One region of the Lactobacillus sp. B3795 genome, then DNA from elsewhere that is predicted to be linked to it. Evidence: riboswitches for the same ligand, from Rfam matches in the RefSeq annotation. Region 1 holds a riboswitch; the other holds the start of a gene.
The links. A riboswitch is a leader RNA that binds a small molecule or an ion and turns the genes downstream of it on or off. The one in region 1 is predicted to bind thiamine pyrophosphate.
Positions count from the first base shown of each region.

Region 2: linked by a shared signal. The riboswitch ahead of J3U50_RS01000 (ECF transporter S component) and the one ahead of thiW (energy coupling factor transporter S component ThiW) in region 1 are both predicted to bind thiamine pyrophosphate.

Region 1 covers NZ_JAFNPE010000014.1:30,075-41,786, forward strand. Annotated here, with positions in the region: gene J3U50_RS05495 (two-component system regulatory protein YycI) at 1-727, opposite strand, end outside; gene yycH (YycH family regulatory protein) at 745-2,043, opposite strand; gene walK (cell wall metabolism sensor histidine kinase WalK) at 2,033-3,889, opposite strand; gene yycF (response regulator YycF) at 3,916-4,626, opposite strand; tRNA gene J3U50_RS05515 (tRNA-Lys) at 4,987-5,059, shown strand; gene J3U50_RS05520 (CPBP family intramembrane glutamic endopeptidase) at 5,151-5,795, opposite strand; gene J3U50_RS05525 (cation:proton antiporter) at 6,075-7,214, shown strand; gene thiW (energy coupling factor transporter S component ThiW) at 7,245-7,754, opposite strand; TPP riboswitch at 7,849-7,942, opposite strand; gene J3U50_RS05535 (hypothetical protein) at 8,253-8,531, shown strand; gene J3U50_RS05540 (GNAT family N-acetyltransferase) at 8,554-8,979, shown strand; gene J3U50_RS05545 (acetoin reductase) at 9,140-9,913, shown strand; gene J3U50_RS05550 (hypothetical protein) at 9,961-10,725, opposite strand; gene J3U50_RS05555 (B3/4 domain-containing protein) at 10,891-11,601, opposite strand.
Region 2 covers NZ_JAFNPE010000001.1:205,281-216,992, forward strand. Annotated here, with positions in the region: gene J3U50_RS00975 (asparaginase) at 1-682, shown strand, start outside; gene J3U50_RS00980 (hypothetical protein) at 697-1,857, shown strand; gene J3U50_RS00985 (LBP_cg2779 family protein) at 1,895-2,077, opposite strand; gene J3U50_RS00990 (energy-coupling factor transporter transmembrane protein EcfT) at 2,150-2,785, opposite strand; gene J3U50_RS00995 (ATP-binding cassette domain-containing protein) at 2,785-4,197, opposite strand; gene J3U50_RS01000 (ECF transporter S component) at 4,213-4,767, opposite strand; TPP riboswitch at 4,846-4,940, opposite strand; gene J3U50_RS01005 (D-alanyl-D-alanine carboxypeptidase family protein) at 5,090-6,100, shown strand; gene J3U50_RS01010 (LVIS_2131 family protein) at 6,189-6,809, shown strand; gene J3U50_RS01015 (MFS transporter) at 6,940-8,313, shown strand; gene J3U50_RS01020 (APC family permease) at 8,350-9,750, opposite strand; gene J3U50_RS01025 (LysR family transcriptional regulator) at 9,858-10,727, shown strand; gene J3U50_RS01030 (FAD/NAD(P)-binding protein) at 10,759-11,712, opposite strand, start outside.

The DNA of each region.
Region 1 (11,712 bases):
TGGTGTATCCAATTACCCAAGTTGGAATTAAAACAATATTGTTCTTAATTGATAGTAATTGGGTGTAGTACAAGCGAACCCATTTAATCTTTGAGTTATCAGGGATTTCGTTGTATTGGTATAACCATACTAAAGCCTTAGCTGGTGAAATGATGTCGGTTTTTTCACGCAAAATGCTGACATCATTCATGTAACTTTGCGTATATCCTTCTAGTAGATGGTCACTACTAATGTCGAAGGTAATCTGACCGTGTTTTGTACCATAAAGCAATCCGTCAGATGTCTTTTGTGAGTACACAATACTGTTCTTGGTAGATAAATCAGAATTGTATTCATATTCCGTCCCGTGTGAAACGAAGGTGGATTTCTTCATCAACTTGTCTAAGATATCACGGTAATCGCCGGAATATAGACCGATTGGTCGTTTGAAAGTACTTCTTAAGATGTGATTGGCGTAAGTCACCTTTTGGTTAGATAACTTATTGACGTCGTTGTTTAAAGTGTCATCGTTGACTGCGGATAAATAGTATCCGGTTTGACCACTTGTAGATAGTTTAGGTGCTACAGTGATTTGATCATTTTGCATTTGCTTAATGATTTCGGTATCACTACCTTGATTACTGTTTTCGGTTTGAAGATGTGAGTTTTCTCTGAATAAAGAGAATAAGAAGACATCAATCATCACGAAGATAATCAAGAAAATGATTTGTATCTTTTTAAAGTCCATGTAGCTTTCCTCCTATCTTATTGTGGTCCCCTTGATAACATTTGGGTGTAATTCATGTACTTACCGTTATATTTAACAAACCATGTTGGTTGTAGTGTAATCAAGATGTCAGAAGACTTGGTATTACTCCATTGGTAAGCCAACTCGATGTCTGTAATCTTGTCGGAATTGTATCCGTGATTACGTAGGCTGTTTAATAGTTCGTCGGTAGTAATTAGTTTAGTATCCTTACGTCCAGTTGGTACCGGGATTTGAAGGGTATTTAGTGAGAAGTTGTACTTCAAGGAAGTATTATCAACCAGTCTCATTTCGATTGCCCCGTAAGGAGTTTGATCGAAGATTGGGAAACCTTCAACGTAGTTTCTGTAGACAACACTTGAATTCTTAGCATCGTAATCGAAGAAACGAATGTTGGCTAAGGTATCGCTGACTAGTAGTTGGGAAATATTTTGATATGAATCCTTCAAGAATTGGGTCATATTGGTAGAAATATTACCAGGATGACTATCGTAGTAGTTAACCTCGCCATCGTTTGAAAACGACAACTGGCGGGAATTTTCGTCATTGTATACAGTTGAACTACGGTGACGTTTGACACTGATATCTTGTGAGTCTGATAGCAGTCTTGTCACGTAGTAATTTTGTGAAGTTCGATTAATCAAGTATCCATATTGAGGCATGGTAAATGATTTATAGAAATCAATAAATGGAGTGTGGCTAATCATCTTCATCTTAACGGGAATTGCTCTGACGTTATCCTCGATAACCTTTTGAATTCCCTTCACGTTAGTATCTGAGACGTGAACCTTGTAGACCTTGTAGTTGTGGTCCGAAAATAGGTAAATATCATTACTGTCGTCAAACGGAATCACAATTCGATTGATTGAAACGTTAGGTAATGATTTAAAACTCTTACTAATGTATTGGCTAACAATCTTTAGGTTCAAAGCATCCGGATAGTTTAGCATGACAGAATCATCTTTATTTAGATACTTAAGGTAACTTTCTTCATTACTCTTTACCTCTGTAAACTTAGGATCCTTATAGTTGTTCATTTGTTGGCCAATTTCGGTGGTTAAGTTAACTGATTGGTTGGTTAGAACGTATTGCTTACCAGAGTCCTTGGTTCTAATCACCTGAGTTGGTGAGTAGATTGTCGACATTGGCTTAGCATCAATCTGACTACTTTGCGTAGAAACCTTTTGACTTGAACGGTCGTAGTGAGCCGGGTTAATCAAAATGGAGGCAGAAAGGGCAAAACTAACTACAACTGCAATCGTTAATAATGCTGGTAGTATAAAATATTTAATCTTCATCCCATAAGTCCTCCTCGATTGGTTCGTATGGTAGTGAGATGTAGAAAGTAGAACCTCTATTTTCGGTACTTTCTACCCAAATCTTACCGCCAAGTGCTTCGACCACTTCTTTGGAAATTGCTAATCCAAGACCAGTTCCACCTTGAGCTCTAGAACGCGCCTTATCAACACGGTAGAAACGATCAAAAATGTGTGGAATGGAACTTCTAGGAATTCCCAAACCTTGGTCTCTAACGCTTAAGATAACGCTGTGCTTGGTCTTGTATAGTGAACAAGTAATCACTCCCCCATCAGGAGAATACTTGATGGCGTTGTTCATTAGGTTATCGATTACTTGAGTAAATCTATCAGTATCGACTTCTACCCATAGGTCTTGTTTAGTGAAATGACGTTCAATGCGGTAGTGCTTATTAGGCTTTTCGCTATTGTTGTCATCTGACTTAATAATCATGTCGAATCGGTTCAAGATATAGTTGAATAATTCAGTGATATTAACTAGTTCCTTATCAATCTTTTGGGTTCCAGAATCCATTCTAGACAAGGTTAATAGGTCGTTAATCATTCGAATCATACGGTCGGTTTCTTCTTGGGTAACCTTCAAGAAGTTAGGTGCGATTTCTGGATCCTTCCAGGCACCATCTTGTAAGGCTTCAATGTATGAGTGAACACTAGTTAATGGTGTTCTTAATTCGTGAGAAACGTTTGAAACGAATTCCTTACGGTCATTATCAATCTTTTGTTGTTCGGTAACATCGTGTAGCACACAGACTAGCCCTGATACGAAACCAGAGTCTCTTTGAATTAGTGAGAAGTGAGCGTGCAAGATTAAGTCATGATCCTTATCTGAACGGTCAATGATAGTTTCATCGGGGTTTTCGATTAAGTCACGTAGACTGTATTCTTTTCTGATATCCAAAATGTCTAAAATGGAGTTCCCGAGTGCATCTTTTTCAGTGGTTTCTAGGAAACTAGCCGCTTCATCATTCATGATGATGACGTATCCACGACGGTCAGTCGCAATAACCCCATCGGTCATGTTGGTTAGGACGGAATCCAGTCTTTGACGTTCTGATTCAGTTGATTCTTGGGATTCTTCAACCTTAACAGAAAGGTTGTTAACCGCATTGGCAAGTTGACCCAATTCATCACGTCCGTACACGTGAACTTGACCGGAGTAGTCCCCACGGGCAATTTGTAATGTTTGTTTCTTCATTTCATCAATGGGTTTAGTAATCGCCTTTGAAATAACAATGGAAATTAACAAACCAGATAGGATGGCAACCATTGCAGCAACAACGTAAATAACCGTAATTTGGTTGATTTCGTTATAAACGGTATTCAAATTAGCGTGCACGTAAACAACACCGACTAATTCGTTGTTACTACTCTTGATTAGCGGTGTGATGACAGTATAATAACGCGAGCTATCGCCCGGGTTACTAGTGATTGAGCTAGATGAACGACGGTTGATAATCGCGTTTTTAATATCGGTTCTGAAGTTTTTTTGACCAACTGAGCTTTGATCACCAACTTCGTTTGTTCCACGAATGGTGTTCTTAGCATCAACAACCTTGATTTCGGTGTAGTTATTACTATCAATATTGGAAAGCAATGACTTAATTTTCACGTTGGCCTTGGTAGTACTAGAGCTTGAAAGCTCATTAGTTAAGGTTGTGTTTACGTAAGTAGGCACCTGAACTTGTTTTTTAAATGAAGCCATATTCTTGTTTTCCAATTGGTTAACAAAAACGGCCCCAACAATTTCTAGGGTCACCAATAAGATTAGCGCAAGCACAAGCGCAATTTTAAAATGAATTGATTGAAAATACTTAATCTTACTATTCACCGCAAACTACTCCTTAGTTCTGTCGATTATTCTTGTTCTGAGTTGCGTAGGTAGTACCCTACCCCACGTCTTGTGATTAGCCAGATTGGGTGACTTGGGTTGTCTTCAACCTTTTCTCTTAAACGACGAACAGTAACATCAACTGTACGAACATCACCAAAGTAGTCGTAACCCCAAACTGTTTGTAGCAAATGTTCTCTAGTCATTACTTGACCAATGTGTTGAGCTAAGTAATGTAGTAATTCGAATTCACGGTGAGTTAATTCGATGTTTTCACCACGTTTAGTAACGGTGTATGCTTCTGGGTGAATAACAAGATCACCAATCTTGATGTCCTTGTTTTCATTATCAGAAACTTGGCCATTGTCATTGTTAGATTGACGACGCAAGTTGGCCTTAACACGGGCAACTAATTCTCTATTTGAGAATGGCTTAGTAACGTAGTCATCAGCACCTAATTCAAGTCCTAAGACCTTGTCTAGTTCTGAATCCTTGGCAGTTACCATGATAATTGGCATGTCATGTGTCTTTCTAACTTCTCTGGCCACTTCTAGACCGTCAACTTTAGGCAACATCAAATCTAGGATAATTAAATCGGGAGATTCTTCTTCAACTTTTTGAAGTGCTTCTTCCCCGTCGTATGCGACTACAACGTCATATCCTTCTTTTTCTAAATTAAATTTTTCAATATCTGTGATCGGTTTTTCATCATCTACAACTAAAATTTTTGCCATAATATTCTATCTCCTTAACAGGAATTGATTTGTTATTTGTTCATGTAAATGTTAACGAAATACTATCACTTCAAGGATAGTTATACTTTTATCTATTTTTAAACCGTTAACTTACTACATTATAACACGCTTGGACTTTTGTTTTCTAAACGTAATGTTCTTGCAATGAAGATTTAAAGTACGACATTTTTCAAAAATTAGGGGTTGTCAAAATAATAATTATCATGCTATTATAAATATCGTTGATTTGAGGCAAGGAATTGATAAACATCTTGTTAATTAATTTTAAAAAAGGTGTTGCAATCCTTACTCCAACATGGTATTATAGTTTTTGTTGGTTGATAGCCAAAAGATAAATATTTTGGGCAGTTAGCTCAGCTGGCAGAGCAACGGACTCTTAATCCGTGGGTCCAGGGTTCGATCCCCTGACTGCCCATAACTGATAAAAAGACATCGCTTAGGCGATGTCTTTTTTTGTTGTTTCTTACAAATAAAAAAGCATCCCGATTTATTTCAGGATGCTTTTTCTATAGGATCATTAAGAATATTAATAAGTTCCAAATCATGTGCATGATAATTGGCGCGATGATTCCGTTTGATTTATTTCTGGCCAAACCAATAAAAATGGCCACAATCGCATGTGTGATAATGATAAATGGGTTGAATAGTGAATGAGCCAATCCAAAGAATAGTGATGAAATGATTATCGCTGTGGTTAGGTTAGTTGTCTTTTTAACGTATGTGAAGATTAAACCTCTAAAGTAGAATTCTTCGACAATTGGCGCCAAAATCACACTAATGATAATGAAGAAGTATTGGAGTCTAACGTCTGTAAAACTAGTCATGTGCACCAGTTTTTGATAAATCGTCCCGTTAGGCGTACCACTCATCAACATTAATAAAACAACGACCACAATCATTTCAATGGTATAAACTATCAGTTTTTTGGAAAAATGACTATCCTTAAACAATCTGATGAATTTTTCTTTGATCAACCATCTGTATAGAATGATTGTTACCCCAATGACAACTACAATGGCGAAAATAACTTGGAAGATTAACGCTAGAAAGTTGCCGCCGCGAAAAGAATTAAGCGGGTAAGAAATAAATCCCACAAATGGTGACAGAATCAATAATCCGAATAAAATTAATACTCGTTTTAAAATTGTCATAACCGTTTGTCCACGTAGCGTGGACTTCTCCCCCTCGTCTGTTTTTATCTTCATCATAGTTTATAGATAAAGCTTTTCAATATTTGTGGGGAATTATTTACCAAAATTTAAAAATATTTTCTAAATATTGCTCAACATACTGATAAATTAAGACAAATAGCCAATTTTTTAGTCTAAATAGTTCATCTTTCTTCATATTTATAGAACTAAATCAGCCGATATTTACAGGATTTCAATCTATGTTTATAATCTCCGTAAACAAAACGAAAGGAAGATTTAGTGGATTACATCTTATCAATCTCCATCATTCTATTAGCTGCTCTGATTATCGGAAAAATATTTTCTAAAACGAACCTGCCATCAGTAGTTGGCCAACTGGTGGCTGGTATCATAATCGGTCCAGCAATTTTAAACCTCGTGAAACCAACGAACTTAATCTCGTCATTGGCTGAATTAGGCGTTATCTTATTAATGTTTATCGCCGGTTTAGAAAGTGATTTAAAACTACTCAAACAATATTTCAAGCCAAGCATTGTCGTGGCCATAATGGGGATTATTTTCCCGGTCGTCAGTATTTTTTACACAAGTAAGTTATTTGCTTTATCAAATATCGAAAGTCTATTCATTGGCGTTATTTTCGCTGCAACATCGGTATCAATCTCAGTCGCCGTACTGAAGTCCATGAATGCCCTAAATACAAAACCAGGCGTAACAATCTTAGGTGCCGCAGTGGCAGATGATATTCTTTCAATTTTACTGTTAAGCATTGTTATTACATTTACCAGCGGTAGCTCATCAAAGGGAAAGCCAAACATTATCCTTTTGATATTAATGCAAATTGGATTCTTTATTTTCGTTTGGATTTTATTCATCTTAGTCAAAAAATTCAAAATTAAACTTACTCCTACATTGGCACCAATAGTTGCTTTAATCGTTTGTTTATCATTATCCGCTTTGGCAGAACACGTTCAAATCAGCGCAATTACTGGAGCATTCTTCGCTGGAATATTAGTCGGACAGACTAATTATAAAAAATCAGTTAATCACCAAATGAATCAACTTGGTAATCTATTATTCATTCCAATTTTCTTCGTAAACGTTGGTCTTAACATGAATATAAGAGGAATCGTAGAAAACGCATCATTATTCCTGATCATATCAATTATTGCTGTTATAACAAAGTTCTTAGGAGCATATTTAGGATCTCGTTTCTTTAAATTCACTCAATTATCCGCAACCGAAATTGGTGTTGGAATGATTAGTCGAGGCGAAGTTGGTTTAATTATTGCCGAAATCGGTTTGAAAAATAATCTAATCTCAGATAATTACTACTCAACAATCATCGCTTCAATTATATTAACCACAATTTTGGCACCATTATTACTAAAACCAATCGTGATGAAAATAAAACAAATATAAAAAGACACCCCGTGGGTGTCTTTTTTTAGTTTACTTAAAAAATAGCTTTTGAATATCTTTAAACTGACGAGTCTTTGAAAGTCTCAATAAGATAACGTATGCGATGATGGATCCTGAAATTGCACCACCAAAGAATTTTGGCGTGAACACGAACCAGAATAGTTGGTTAGAACTTCCGGTGTACCAAACCATGACAGGATATGAAGCAAGTGAGCCCAATACCCCAGTTCCAATGATTTCACCGATGACAGCCATCCAATTTTTACGGTAGATAAGATATAGTAATCCGGCCAAAAACGCCCCGAAGACTGCTCCGGTGAATGCTAGTGGTGGAATTCCTAGCAATAACATTCTAAGGCAAGCACAGACGATAGCCATGACTAGTGCATACCAAGGTCCCATCAATACCGCTGCTGTTACGTTTAGTACTGATGACATTGGTGCCATTCCTTCAATTCTAAAAATGGGTGATAAAACGAAATCTAGTGCAATCATAATTGCTAAAATTGTTACTTTCTTGATGCTAACTTTTGAATCCATTAATAAAGCTCCCCTCAAATATGTATACTTCATTAATGGGGTATTCCTGCACAGCATCTTAATTAAAAAAGTCCCTATCTATTTAGATAGGGACAGTCCAAGTGCGTTTATCTTCCCTAGCGCCAGCATTATCTGGATCAGGTTCTTGGGTATAATCTCAGCCGATTAAGGCACCCCATTAATGTTTGTATTCTCAAATCATATCGTAGTTGAATGAAATAGTCAAAAGAATATAATACTAGAAAAAAGGAGTGAAGTGTTATTAACCTTTTAAGGGAAATATTTATAAATATTCTTGTTCCGCTATCTTCAATAAGTGCCTTAATATTAACAATATTTTATAGACATTTAGACACAAAAATTATCGAAAAAAAACAAGCTAAACACATAAATATATGGCTTGAAAAGAGCGAAAAAAAGCCAGGTCAAGGTTTGTATACAATATATAACAGTAGCGAAGAATGCATTTACAATGTGTTTTTATTTGGAAGAAGTAATATGCAAAGTAGACATGGAATTAACAAAGAAGGAAAAAATCTTAAAGAAGTTATAATGGGAAACAATCATATTTTTGGATACTTTGAATTCTTTAAACCAAATTCTTATAAAATATTTAAACATCCTCTCGGGAGTGCCACCGGAAATGAACACATGGTTCCAGAAGTTTTCTTTACCGATTCTAATGGCATTTCATGGTACAGACACTCAAATGGAATATTAGAAAAATTTAATTATATTCCGTTTCTCGAAAGTGGGTATATTGGGAAACATGTTTAAATAAAAAAAGGTGGAATCAATCATGTGGAAGACTAAACAATTTTCAGAACTAACCCTAGAAGAACTTTTCGAAATTTATCGCGTCAGATCAGAAGTATTCGTTGAGGAACAACACATCGTCTACACTGATCCAGATGAAAATGACAAGCAATCACTGCACGTTTTTGAAACCAATGGAAAGGCCATCACCGCGTACGCCAGAATCTTCAAAGATGACGACCACGTTACATTTGGCCGTGTCTTAACCACCCAACAAGTCCGCGGAACCGGTAAGGGTAAGGAACTTTTGGAATATATTCTAAAAGTTATCAAGGAACACTTCCCTAACACCAGAGTCGAAATCGACGCTCAAGCACATGCAGTTGGCTATTATGAAAAAGGCGGCTTCAAAGTTACAAGTGAACCATTTATTGAAGCTGGAATTGATCATATTAAGATGGAATACTAATAAAAAGACCCTACTAAGGGCCTTTTTTTCTCTAGTATATACAAATTTATAAAAAAGTTTATTATTGTATAAGTTTAGTTAACAATTATTGTTTTATCTATCATACTGGCTCTATAATAGCGGTGGAATGATTTTATTATCCGCTAGGAGGTTCTATATTATGGTTAAAAAAGTTGCTTTAATTACAGGTGCTGGTCAAGGTATTGGAAAAGGAATTGCTTTACAGTTAAGCAACGATGGATTTACCGTTGCACTCGCAGGTCGTCATCTAGATAAGGTTAATGATGTAGCGACCGAAATTAATAATACCGGTGGTCAAGCCATCGGAATTCAATGTGATGTCCATAAGAAAGAAGATGTACAAAAAGCCATTGAAGTGGCCGTTTCTGAATTCGGCCAGCTTGATGTTTATATTAACAACGCCGGAATTGCTATCGTTGATCCAGTGGAAGACATCTCAGAAAAGGATGCAAGCAATCTATTGGAAATCAATGTTTTAGGCTCTTTATACGGAATTCAAGCTGCTGCTAAACAATTTAAGAAGCAAGGAACACCTGGTAAAATCATTAACGCTTCCTCAATCGCAGGTTACGAAGGCTTCCCAATGCTAAGTGTTTACTCAGCAACTAAGTTTGCGATTAGAGGATTAACACAAGCTGCAGCCAAGGAATTGGCAAAGGATAAGATTACCGTAAACTCATACTGCCCTGGTATCGTTTTAACTCCAATGTGGGACGAAATCGATGATAAAATGACTAAACTAGACGGTCGTGAAAAGGGATCTGCTTTAAAGGATGCAATTAATAGCATTGCTTTAGGCCGTGGTGAACAACCAGAAGACGTCGCTAACCTTGTCTCATTCTTATCAAGTGATAAATCAAATTACATTACCGGCCAATCAATTATCGTTGATGGTGGAATTCAATTTTCATAAAAACCAAATAAAAAAAGCCTACCGAAAGCGGTGGGCTTTTTTAAATGTTAAAAGTTAAGGTTAACAGCAATAGTGTTATCAGGTGTGTAGTTAAATGTGAATGAACTAAAGTCAGCTGGAGTTGAATCATCAGTTCCAACGAAAGTTAGGTCAACCACTTGTTGACTGTTTGCTGGAACATCCATTGCATATCCACTCCATGATGGGTAAAGTTTCTTATCAACATTGTTTGATGATATATAAGTACTGTCATTATCACTAATAAAGTATGAGTGGTCTGATGAACTATCTGGGTTTTGAACTAAGAAAGTAAATGTCATTGCAGTATGATATTGACTATTCGTTAAGTTATAGTAAGTAATACCCTTTAATGTTAGTTTATTTGGTGCATCACTATCATTGCTATCATCACTAATAAGTTGATCATTGTAAGACTTGTATTGCTTATTAGTGTATTCAACCTTAAGAGAATTATCACCTGTTGGGTTGATAGTAATAGTTGGGTTCTTGTAAGTAATTGGAGTAGGTCCAGCAGGCTTCTTTACAACATGCTTCTTAACTGCCTTCTTAGTTGGTTTCTTCTTGGTTACTTTTTTCTTTGAATGCTTTTTAGTAGCCTTCTTTTTACTCTTCTTTGTTGCCTTCTTGTGTTTCTTTGAAGACTTCTTTGCTTTCTTGTGCTTCTTAGTGTCTTTATGATGAGTAGCAGCGTTTGCTTCTACTGATGTAAAGGCGCTGACAGAAGTTGATGCACTAGCAGCAAAAAGTGTGAATACTACCAAAATGGCAAGAAATGACTTTTTGATTTTCATATCAAAATCCCCCTAATTTATGTATCAAAATTAAAATATAATTGCAATAAGGTAATAATATTATAATATTTATTAAATGTCTATTTAAAAATTAGTATTTAAGCATAAGAATATGATAATTAAAAATAAAAATAACCGTTGAACTATAAGCTCAACGGTTATTTTTTAAATTTCTATGCTTGAGTTTTTGGCATCTAAATGATGAATATTTGAATTAATGTTCATGTAGTTTTCTAAATTCATCTTCAAAAAGTCCATCGCATCGTTTGTGGCTTTCTTTTGTGATTCATCAATTGCTTCCATTACCATAATGGCGTTTTTGGTATCCTCAGTTAGCATGGTTCTTTGACCATCACGCCAGTTAAGACAGCGACAAACAGCTCCCTTACCATCATAATAAATGACTTCGCCTTCTAATGCCGGTTCATTTTCGTCGTCACCTAATGGGAAGAAATCCTCTCCACCTTTAGCAACACCCAAGTGCATATCTCCTTCAATTGTATCTAAATCTTCACCACCACAAGGAACTCCATATGTTAATGATGATGCATTATAGATATCAACCAATGGATTAATTGATCCAACACCCTTACCTTGATCTACTCGTTTTAGCAGTGCTTCAATTGAAGAACGCGCTCCCTTTTTCTTCTTAAATTGTTGGTAAATAGAACGCCATTTATCGACAACATCGTTTTTTCTAAACTCTTCTTCAGTTAAGAACTGTTGTGCGTCTTCATGTGCCTTTTCTAGTAAATTATCTACTTTATCTTGTTCTTCTTTGGCTAAATTGTTATTGATATTTTTTAAAATCATCACGTTAATTTGTGCATCTGGAAAAATATCGAAAAAATCGTCGTCAATAGTAAACTTTGTCACTGAGAGCACTCCTATCATTTAATATGTAATAATACTATCACTAATTTATATAATTTTTAACACATTTTGACACATGCCATCCAAAAGCATTTGTGATTTTACTAACTTATC
Region 2 (11,712 bases), on a different contig from region 1:
AACTTTGGCCAATGATTTTCCAGTTGTCGTAACTGGTGCCATGCGTTCATCAAACGAAATTGGTTCAGATGGTCTATACAACTTATTGAATGCTGCAGCAACTGCTGCTAGCCCACAAGCCAAGAACAAGGGTGTTTTGGTGGCGATGAACGATGAAATTCACACCGCCAGATACGTTACTAAGACCCACACTACCAACGTGGCGACTTTTAGAACACCAACATTTGGTCCAATCGGAATTATTTCCAAACATGAACCAACATTTTACCAAGAACTAATCCAAAGTGAAGTCGTCAACGTTAATTCACTAGTGGACCACGTTTATCTAATCAAGGCTTTTGCCGGCATGGACGGCACCTTGTTTGACGCTTTAGATAATGATCAAACTAACGGTCTAGTAATCGAAGGACTAGGTGCTGGTAACCTACCTCCTGAAACATTAGATTCAGTAAAACGTTTAGTCGACAGAAACATCCCAGTCATTTTAGTTTCCAGATGTCTAAGTGGGGTTGCCCAAGACATCTACGCCTACGAAGGTGGAGGAATTCAACTGGAAGAAATGGGCTTAGAATTCTGTCACGGTCTAAACGGCCAAAAAGCACGTATTAAATTAATCATTGCGTTAAGTGCGCACAAGTCTGGTGAAGAGTTAGCTAGATTTATGAGTAACGCAATATCATAGAGTGAGGGATGTTTATGAACTCTATCATTGCAGATTTAAATGCAGCAATGAGCAAGAAACAACTGGTGAATATCTACCTAAACACTGGTGATATTTTTTACACCGGCTATATTGAAACTTATAACGATGACGAGGTTATCATTGCCACATACGAATCCAGTGGTCTGGCCGATGGATACGTCGCAATGAAGACTTCCATCATCGAGAGTGTGGAACGCCAAAGTGAAGACCTAGACAGCATCAAAGAAAAGATGTTAATCGCAAAGGACGAGGGATTAATGGAATCCAAACCCAGCGAATTACACTTTGATTCCAACAACAACTTGTTCCCACAAATTCTAATTCAAGCATACTTAAACCAAGAGGTTATCCTAATTCACGACAATGAAGCGGAACGTTTCTACACAGGGATGGTTAAGAAAATCAGCAATGATTCCTTTAAGTTCTTACGCATTAACAAGTTTGACTTCATGCAAAACGAATTGGTCACCATGGGCTTTAACCAAAGCATGATCATTGAATTCCAAGGTCGTGAACTAAGTGTCATGAGTAAGGTAATGGGCAAGGTTAAGGAACAAAACATTGCCAAGACCGCCGAATCAATCAACAACATCATCGATTTATTGAACGATTCATTCCATCATCACAACCTAGTCGAAGTTCGTTGTCGATACAATGACCACTTCTTCTATGTCGGTGAGGTCATCATGTTAAACGACAGTGGTGCCATCCTGAAGGTGGTCGACATGCCAGGACAATTCGGTGGATATGTCTTCATTCGAATGAATGGAATTCAAAGAGTCACCGTTGGCAACGATTATCTTGAATTGGTTCAACTAATGAAGGATCAAAACATCGCAGATCATAATGCATCACAACCGGTATTAAACGATTCTCGTGAATTCGACAGTACCGAAGATAATTTAAACGCCATCTTGACGCAATCCATGAACAAGCATCAATTGATTCGCTTGCAATTAAAGTCCGGCAGTAACTTCTTGGGTTACCCGGAAAAGATTGGCCCTGAATCAATGAAGTTCAGTCTATTGGATGAAACAGTTAACTTCTTCATTTACGGACAAAAGATTCCGTTAAATGACATCGTTGAAGTTGGTTTTGAATACATCTATGCTTATCTAGACGAACAACGTCTAAGAAGAAAAGGCGATATGTAATAAAAAAAGAACCCGATATTTCGGGTTCCTTTTTTGCTTAGCCTAATTTTTGTTTGATAATATCTACTTCATCTTGATTTGGGGATCTGCGCATGCTCTTAATGTCATGCAATTCCTCTACACTAAAATGTAGGTTATAAGCCAATAATGTATCTGGCATATCATTATTCTTTTGATAAGTAACAATTTCTTCAGCAATCTTATTTAATTTACGATTCATAAGAACCCTCCTAACAAAATCCATCCGACAATTACATTATAACTTATTTTAGTATAAGTAGAAAAATAAAGTCTAAAAAATTAGGATAATTTGGATAGCGACAACCACAACCACAAAGATTAGATAATCTGTTGCTTTGATTGTGATCTTTTTGAAATGGGTTCGACTGTTGCCTTCAACGAATAAATGTGAATTCATTCCCTGAGCAAGTAGGGTGGACCAGTTCATGGCAGCAAGGATTGACTTGAAGTAAAGGGTTGGAGAAACATACGATAGGTGGACGTTTCTCATTTTAGCAGCTAACTTGATGTCGACAATCTCTTGTTTGATGGTTTCAATCAAGTTAAAGGCACCCATGACTCCGTAGGCAAACTTGCTGGGCACGTGAAAGTTTTGTTCCAGACTACCAGCCAAATCCTCGATGGAGGTCTTACAAGTGTAAGTTCCACCTAGAGTGACAAACGCGTATAGACGAGTCACCAATAAGATACCGTATTGATAGTCACCATTCATCTTTTGGGCGAAATAGATTCCGGCCGCAGGAATTAGGGTAACTAATAATAAGTATAGAATTCGCTTAACTGAAGCGAAGAATATTAGATAGATTAGACTAACAATGAAAATAACTAGGTTTAGTCTAACTGATGTTGTAAATGAAATCTCCAATGCAATCACTAACATCATCAGTAGTTTTAATACGGGATTCATTAAAAGGCCTCCTGATAAGTTAGTTTGTGATCATCAAATGCTAAATGGTAATCAACTAAGTTCTCTAGACCATGAGTTTGGTGAGAAATCAGTAGTTGGGTTTGTCCCTTAGCTTTTGCATGATTCAATAAATCAACAACCACGGCAACATATTCAATGTTGATACCATTAAAAGGTTCGTCCAGAAGAAGAAGTGAGTGTCCCATCATGACCATGCTTAGGATTTGTAGTCGTTTTTTTTGGCCATCACTTAAAGAGTAGATGACACGATCGGATAGCTCATCTAGACCAAGCTTTTGAGTGTATTCAGCGATTTGGGCTTCGTCCAACCAATTGTTGAATGCATTCTTCTTGGATAGTTCTAGTTCGTCTTCGACGGTGATTTTAATGAATTGCTTGGTTGATTCTTGGAAAATCATTCCAACGCTTTGTAAGTACTTGTTTAAACGAATTTGGCGAATTGATTTGTGGTCGAAGTTAATTTCTCCATCAAAATCATGTTGCTTGATAAATGTTTTAAACAGACTTGATTTACCACATCCATTGGGACCGGTAATTAAAGTAGTCTTTTGCTTCATCAAGTCTAAATCTAAATGATTGATTAATTGCATGTCGTAGTTGGCAATTGATAAATCAAAACAGTTAACGATGGGTTCTCCAACAACTTCGTTTGATAGTGGACGATTTGTGGAATCGTTGAATTGATTGAACAATTCTTTGACTGCCGCATCATCTAAAGGTTTAAACGTTGTGTTGTCTTCATCAAAACCGATTAACTGGTCGATTTGATTTTTGTAGCCCATAAGATCATGATCGATACCGATGACAATCTTGCCTGATTCCTTTAGCTGGCTCAATAGACTAATCAGTTCCAGACGAGACTTGATATCGACATTGGCAAATGGTTCATCCAATAGAATAACAGGAGCGTTAATTGCTACGATGATACTTAGCGCAACCTTTTGTTTTTCACCACCGGAAAGAGTTTTGAATTCGCGCTTTCTTAAGTCATTGGTATGAGTGAAAGAAAGGGCATCTTCGATGACTTGATCCATTTTATCAGGTTCAATCTGAAGATTTTCTAGGGTGAAGATAAATTCATCCTCTACGGTAGCCATACAAAATTGTTGCATTGGATCTTGGAACATCATGGAAATAGTTTCGCGCAATTCCCATTCTGAAAATTCCAAGATATCTTGGTGATTAAAATTGATAACGCCGTCGATTGTACCGTCGTTATATTGTGGATAAAATCCTGCGATTGTTTTCAAAAGCGTTGATTTACCAGAACCCGAAGGACTGTATATCAATGCCATTTGATTAGATTCGAAAGCCAGGCTAACCCCTTTAAAAGTCGGCTTCGAAGTACCAGTATATTGGTATGTCAAATTGTTAATTGATAAGTTATTCAAAAATTGACACTCCTATTATTTGATAACGTGACTCTTTTCCAACATGTTGGCGATTAGTTTTGATAACACACCACCGAAGATGAAGATTGAAATGAATCTTACGATGAATAAGATGATAAGCATGTGGATAGCATATGCGTTGTAACCACTCTTGAACCAGTCATAGATAAATGTGATGACAGTAGTTGAGATGGTAGTAGCGAATACACCTAACCAGTCGAAGTGCTTGTATTTAGTAGCAGCGAAACCTAATTCAGTTGCGATACCTTGTTCGATACCAACAATGATAGTTTCGACACCCCATTGTCCACCTAAGAACATTTCAACGATGGCACCGATGACCTCAGCTAAGAATGGAGCACCAGGACGTTTGAAGATAAAACCAGCAAGTGGAGCTGCCATTACCCAAAGACCAAGTAGTAGATCGTTAGCAAGAGGTGCTAGACCATAAGGAGTAAGTGCAAGACTTACTGCGTTGTATAGAAAACCTGTGGCGAAAAAGATAATTCCACAGATAATTGAGATTAATGTAAGTAAAATGATGTTTCTAAGTGACCATGTGTTTTTCATAGTTTCCTCCAGAAAAAAAGGACCCCAAACAACACGTGTTTGGAGTCCAATTTATTTTTATAATTTGTAAAGCATTAAAAAATAAAAGGGTTGTTTTCCTTCGCAGGGATTATCCTGAATCAGGTACTATGGGTATGAATCTCAGCCGAATTCCGGCACCCCAAACATTAATTATCAATTTAAATTAACTATACTATTTATTAAATTTAAATGCAATGCTTATATTTTCATTAACATTTTTAAAAATCTGGATACCTTGTCGTAACGGCGATTTCGTGGTAACTTTAGATAGTAAAATTATGATAAATGGAAGTAAAAATGAATGAAGAAATCAGTAAAAAGACTAACAATAATATTCGTCGCGGCGATTGGATTAGGGGCATACGAACAATTTAATAATCCATTCTCATTTATTCGCGAAGAATACACCAAAATAACAAATGCAAAACATGGTTATCAACCAGACTACCAACAAGATCCACAAGCATATAAGACCGACTTAATTAAGGTGTCACAGGATAAAGTAAAGAACGCGAGTGCTGCTGTGGCATTGGATGCTACCAAGAATAAGGTGGTTTATTCACAAAACGGGGACAAGAAGATTAAGGTGGCATCATTAGCCAAACTGATGACATTATACCTAGCGATTCAAAAGGCCGAAAAGACCAACGGCTGGAATCAAGTTGTCGACACCAGTAACAAGGGACTAAAGAAACTGGGTGACGACGTTGAACTAGGTGGATTTAAGTTCAAAGACGGTCATAAATACACAGTCCGAGACCTTTATAAGGCTGCGTTAGTCCAATCATCCAACAATGCGGCAATCGCATTGGGACAATGGGTGGCAGGATCTAATGTGAAGTTCATCAAGATGATGAATGAACAAGCCAAGGCATGGCATCTAGACGCTACCTTTGTGTCATCATCAGGACTTGAAAATAGCGATCTAGCAAAATTTGGTTACGCTCAAGTCGGTGGCAAGGACGACGCCAATATGATTTCAGCCAAGAGTATTGCAGTCATTGCCGACCACGTCCTATCAATTTATCCAAAGGCAATCGATGATGCCAAACAAGTGTATGAAAAAGTTGACGGTCAAACTTTATTCAATGAAAATAGTTTACTACCCGGTCGACCTTTCTATGATGAGAGTTTACACGTCGATGGATTAAAGACCGGTTATACTGTTGCCGCTGGACTATGTCTAGTTGCGACTGCTCAACAACCTGGCAAAGATCGAGTAATCACCGTTGTGGTTAACGACTATGCCGAATTTTCCGACACTGCCAAGTTGATTAAATTGGTTAACAACCACGATTCAGCATTGAAATAATAATAGTTAGCATAAGAATTTTGTATTTTTCTGAAAATAGTGTAGAATAGTAAAGTATCTTTGATTACTAGTATAAAGGAGAAGATTTATGGAATCGGCCTGGAATATAGTTGGCCTACTTCTTTGGATAGTTTTAGTTATTTATGCAATTTTTATTATTCATAACATCGGGGTAAGAAGAAGTAGGCTAATCATAAATGGGCACTACGACTTTTCATTAACTCACCATTTAAAGACGGTTTTACAAATCGTCATTTTATTTGCTGGGATTGGATTTATGTCTTTTGAGACATTCTATCCAAACGTTAATGGATCAAACGTTGTCACAACACGTGACTTCAAGCCATTAATTTTGGATACCAATGGTAACAGCTCTTACTATGTGAAGGTCAAAAGTGGGAATAATTCATCTTTGAATCAGTCTTACTCATATTTGGTTAATGGACAACGTCTATCAGTATCAAGTTCTGCATCAAGCGTGCTAGTTGGTACTAATAGTGAAATTAATGTTCAAAAGTCAGCGGTTAGATGGAATGACAATGAAGCTAAGACGCTAGACAAGAAATACCAAAGAGCGTGGGTTGCCGACGTAACCGTTACGTATAAAGACAGTTTTTGGAATGGAATCGGATTACATGCAAGACGTAAGTTCAAGAGTTATACTCTAATCCGAATTCCGGATAATTCATTTATTTATAACGAAAAATAAAAAAAGCCGCTGGATTTCAACCAGGGCTTTTTTTTGTCTTAAGTTTGCTTTTTTATAATTTTTCTATTATACTTTTTAATCGTTATCATTTATACAAATTTTATAGGAGAAGAAATATAATGATTATTTAATGAAAGATAGAATTTCTAGAAGTGTATTATTATCGATTTTAGCCGTTGGTGTGATGACGTTTGGTGGGGTCACAGTTGAGACTTCCATGAACATCACATTCCCAACCTTGATTAATGAGTTCCACATTGGTTTGAATGTGGTTCAATGGATAACAACTAGTTATCTACTGGTCCTATCAAGTGTTATTCCAATCTCTAAGTTTTTAAAGGAACGTTATACCGTTAAATCACTATTTGTATTTTCCGGGATTATGTTTTTGATTGGTTTAATTGTTGATGCCACCGCACCATCGTTTGCGTTTATATTGTTAGGTCGAATCATCCAAGGAATTGGAACCGGGATTGCGTTACCTTTGATGTTTAACATCATTTTGGATAACGTCCCTATAAGTCGACTAGGATTTATGATGGGAGTAGGATCGTTAATCACAGCGGCTGCCTCTGCCATCGGACCAACCTTTGGAGGAGTTATCGTAAATACGCTGGGATGGCGTTATATTTTTATTTTCTTAATTCCAGTACTATTGATTGCTTTGGCATTGGGAATTTATTCAATTCCTAAGATTAATCAGGGCGATTTATACAAAAATCGTTTTGACTACGGTGGATTCCTTCTAGTAGTGATTACATTCTTCGGTTTGATTATCGGAATTAGCAACATCAGTACTGCAGACGTTATTAGTGTGAACACAATATTGCCAATCTTGATTGGTATCATCTCTTTGGTGATCTTCATCATAACCCAATCAAGAAAACACCAACCATTATTAAACGTTAATATCTTGAAGAATGGTGCTTATTCTAAGTATTTATTAGCATTCTTCATTAACCAATTAATTATCTTGGGCCTTGCTTTCATAGTACCAAACTACGTGCAAATCATTAACCATAGTTCATCTAGTGTCGCTGGTTTAATCCTGCTACCAGGTGCCATTTTGGGCGCAATTATTTCACCGTTATCCGGTGCATTGCTTGATAAACTAGGTGCCAAGAAGCCAATTCTTTCCGGATCTGGACTTATCATCATTTCATTGTTGATTTTAACTTTTGCATCAAGTCATATTAGTGATGGCATGTTTTTAGCATTGTATTCACTAATCATGATTGGAATTGGTTTATCATATGGAAACATTATGACGAAAGCATTGAGTTTCTTACAAAGCGAAATTCAAGCAGATGGGAATGCAATCCTAACCACAATTCAACAGTTTGCCGGAGCAATCGGAACTGTAATTGTGGCCACCATCATTACCAAGGTGGACAACCTAAACTTGGGTATTGCTACGATTGGGTTTGCGGTCGCATTACTATTCTTATTAATAATTATGATTATTCAATTCGTGGTTGTCTTAACAACACGAGATAAAAAATAAAAAAAGACCAAGTCGATTCGACTTGGTCTTTTTTTTTTATTCTTGTTTTTGTAGTTTAGAATGGTGAACTCCGTAAACGAAGTAGAAGATAAATCCAATCACAATCCAGATACCAACGGAAATCTTGGTAATGTCTGGAAGCATGATGATAAAGAAGATGCTGAATACTCCAGCTACAATTGGTAGGAATGGATACCATGGCATCTTAAATCCTGTGTTTTTAATATCTTTTCTACGACGAAGTTTGATAACACCAAATGAGATGAATGCAAAGGCAATCAATGTTCCGGCGTTAATCAATGATGCTAGTTGAGTCAATGGAACCAAACCAGCAAAGACAGCTTGAACGATGGTTGCGATAATAATCGCATTCTTTGGTACTGAGTGCTTGGCGTTAACGCGACCGATGAACTTAGGCAAAAGACCATCTCTACCAAGTGCGTACACTAGGCGAGAACCACCGATGAACATAGTCACCATGGCGGTAAAGATTCCAAACAAAGCACCGATAGTAATTAGCTTGTTGAATGCTGACAAGTGAATGATTTGAAGAGCGTAAGCAGCGGGATCGTCAACGTTTAGTTCTTTGTAGTTAACGATTCCAGTAAGTACCATTGAAAATGCAACGTATAGAACGACGGCAAAAACCACAGTTCCGATAATTCCCTTGATAACGTTCTTACCTGGGTCGATGGTTTCAGCGGAGTTAGAAGCTAATGCATCAAAACCGATGAAAGCAAAGAAGACAGTGGCAGCTGCTGTGAAGATACCACCCATACCAAATGGAGTTGAGTGGAATTGAGCAGGGTAGAAAGGAACATAGTTACTTGTCTTAACGTAGAAAGCACCGATGACGATGAAAATAATGATAATAGCGACTTTGACGATTACGGCGAAGTTTTCAACACGTTTAGACATTTCTGAACCCATTAGAAGAATTCCGGCGATGACCACCACAATGATAACGGCTGAGATATTAATCACGCCACCTTCCATTGGACTGGCTTGTAGCGCAGTTGGTAAATGAATGCCGATGGCGGCTAAGATATTGTTGTTAAAGTAAGCAGCAAATCCGGTCGCTTCTGCCGATACTGCCAAGAAGTATTCAAGGATTAAGGCCCAACCCAAAATCCAACCAACAATTTCACCGTAGACAACGGAACCAAATGAATAAGCTGATCCGGCAATTGGCATGGCTGATGAAAATTCGGCGTATGCCATACCAACTAATCCAGAAACGATGGCTGCCATCAAAAAGGCAATCGCAACGGCAGGACCCGCATGACTGGCTGCTTCATGTCCAGGAAGGATGAAAATCCCGGTACCAATCACGGCACCGATACCCAAGCCGATTAAGTCTTTAGTGGTCAAAGACTTGGATAATCGTGAATCGGCCTCTAAATAATTGCTAACCGATTCCTTTTTAAAAATTTGCATAGATATCAACACCTTTTCTTGTTTATTTGTACTATTAACTATATAATGAGTACCAACATAAGTAAAATTAATAAATTCAATATTTACATAAGAAAAGATGATATAAGATGAACCGATTTATTGTACTAGAAGCAGTATTACAGAATAAGAGTTTTACCAAAGCAGCCGAACAACTGGGTTATACCCAATCTTCAGTCAGTCAAATGATGTCCAATCTGGAAAAAGAATTCAACATGCACATACTAAAACGTTCCAGATCAGGAGTCGAATTGACACCAGATGGGGAAAAACTTTATCCACATATCAGACAAGCACTACGTCAATACCGTGGATTAATCGACACCGCTAACGCGATTAATGGTCTTCAATCAGGAACGGTCAGAATCGGAGCTATTACCAGTGTTAGTTGTTACTGGTTGCCAGACCTCTTCAAGGAGTTTAAGGCCCTTTATCCACAGATTAATTTCGTTTTAAACCAGGGTGACTATGGAACCATCATCGATTGGTTGAAAACCGACCAAATTGATTTTGCCATCATGACCGCTGAATACGGAGAGGGCTTTAATAAGACAATTGTCCACAACACCAACATGAATGCATTTATTCCCGTTGACCATCCATATGCTAACGCCGATGCTGTGCCAATTGAAGCCCTTGCTGATGATCCATTCATCCTAGTTGAGGGTGGTGGATACAGTGAACCGCTTGAAGCATTTAAACGCTCTGGTGTTAAACCTAACGTGCAATATAAGATTCAAGATGACTACACCATCATGGCGATGGTCGAAGCGGGACTAGGGGTCAGCATCCTATCCGAACTAGTATACCGTCGCACCGACTTTAACATCGTCAGCAAACCGGTTGAGCCCAACGTGACTAGACCGGTCGCAATTGTGTATAAGAGTAAGGATGAACTACCAATCGCCAGCCAACATTTTGCGAAGTTCATCATCGACAGAAAAGAAGAACTAAAATAAAAAAAGCCATTCGAATGAATGGCTTTTTTGTTTACATGTAAATGGTTGGGTTTTCAACAGGGATGTCTAATAGTCCTTTAGCGATATCATCTCCGGCGCGTAAGATTGAGTCATTGACACCTGGACGAGGGATAGCTGAGGTAACGAAGTATAATCCTTCGGTATTTAATCCCCATGTGTATAAGTTTGGTTGGCCGACCACTTGGTCAGTCTTAATATCGATATCCACAGATGAGTTATCCACTGTTTCACCATCAGATAAGGTGATTGGAAGTGGCTTGATTAAGCCTTTGTCCATCATACTAGTGATAACAGGGTTTGCGGAAACCTTGGTAACAGGAGCGTTGGTACGGGCTTCGATTAAAGCATCACCGTGGATAATTTCTTCACCATAGAATGCTGAACGGGTGATGAACTTGTGGTTGGCACCGATGACTTGCATTTGAGGGCCGATAATCTTAACGATACCGGCATCCATCAATGCTAAAATTTCTTGGCTTCGAACTGCTGGAGCACCTTGTGATAGGAACTTCATGTCAGAAGAGAAACGACCTAGGTACTTATGCACTAAATCATCGTTTGTGAATAAGTGGTTGGATAACACGTAACGGATGTTGTCACGAAGATCACGTAGCATTTCTAGTGAACCGATAACAGGACCGGTCTTAGAGCCTAGTAGGGCGTCGTCAATCATTTCTTTTAACCAAGTCTTGATGTGTTCTTGATAGTTATCCAGTGTGGATATCTTTACACCAGCGACTGGATTTAAAATCCTATCCCAATCAAAGACTTCTTCAGTTGGTAGGTGGTAACTACCGATTAAAGCGTTGTGGTTGTCGGTTTCTTTGAACTTCTTTTGGAAGTCGTCAACATCGATTTCTGGATGTTTTAGACTGAATAAGAAACTGTAGTAACGATATTCGATGTCCAATCTTAATAACATGTGGAAATCTTCAAAAGAGATGTGACCATCCTTTAGGTGGTT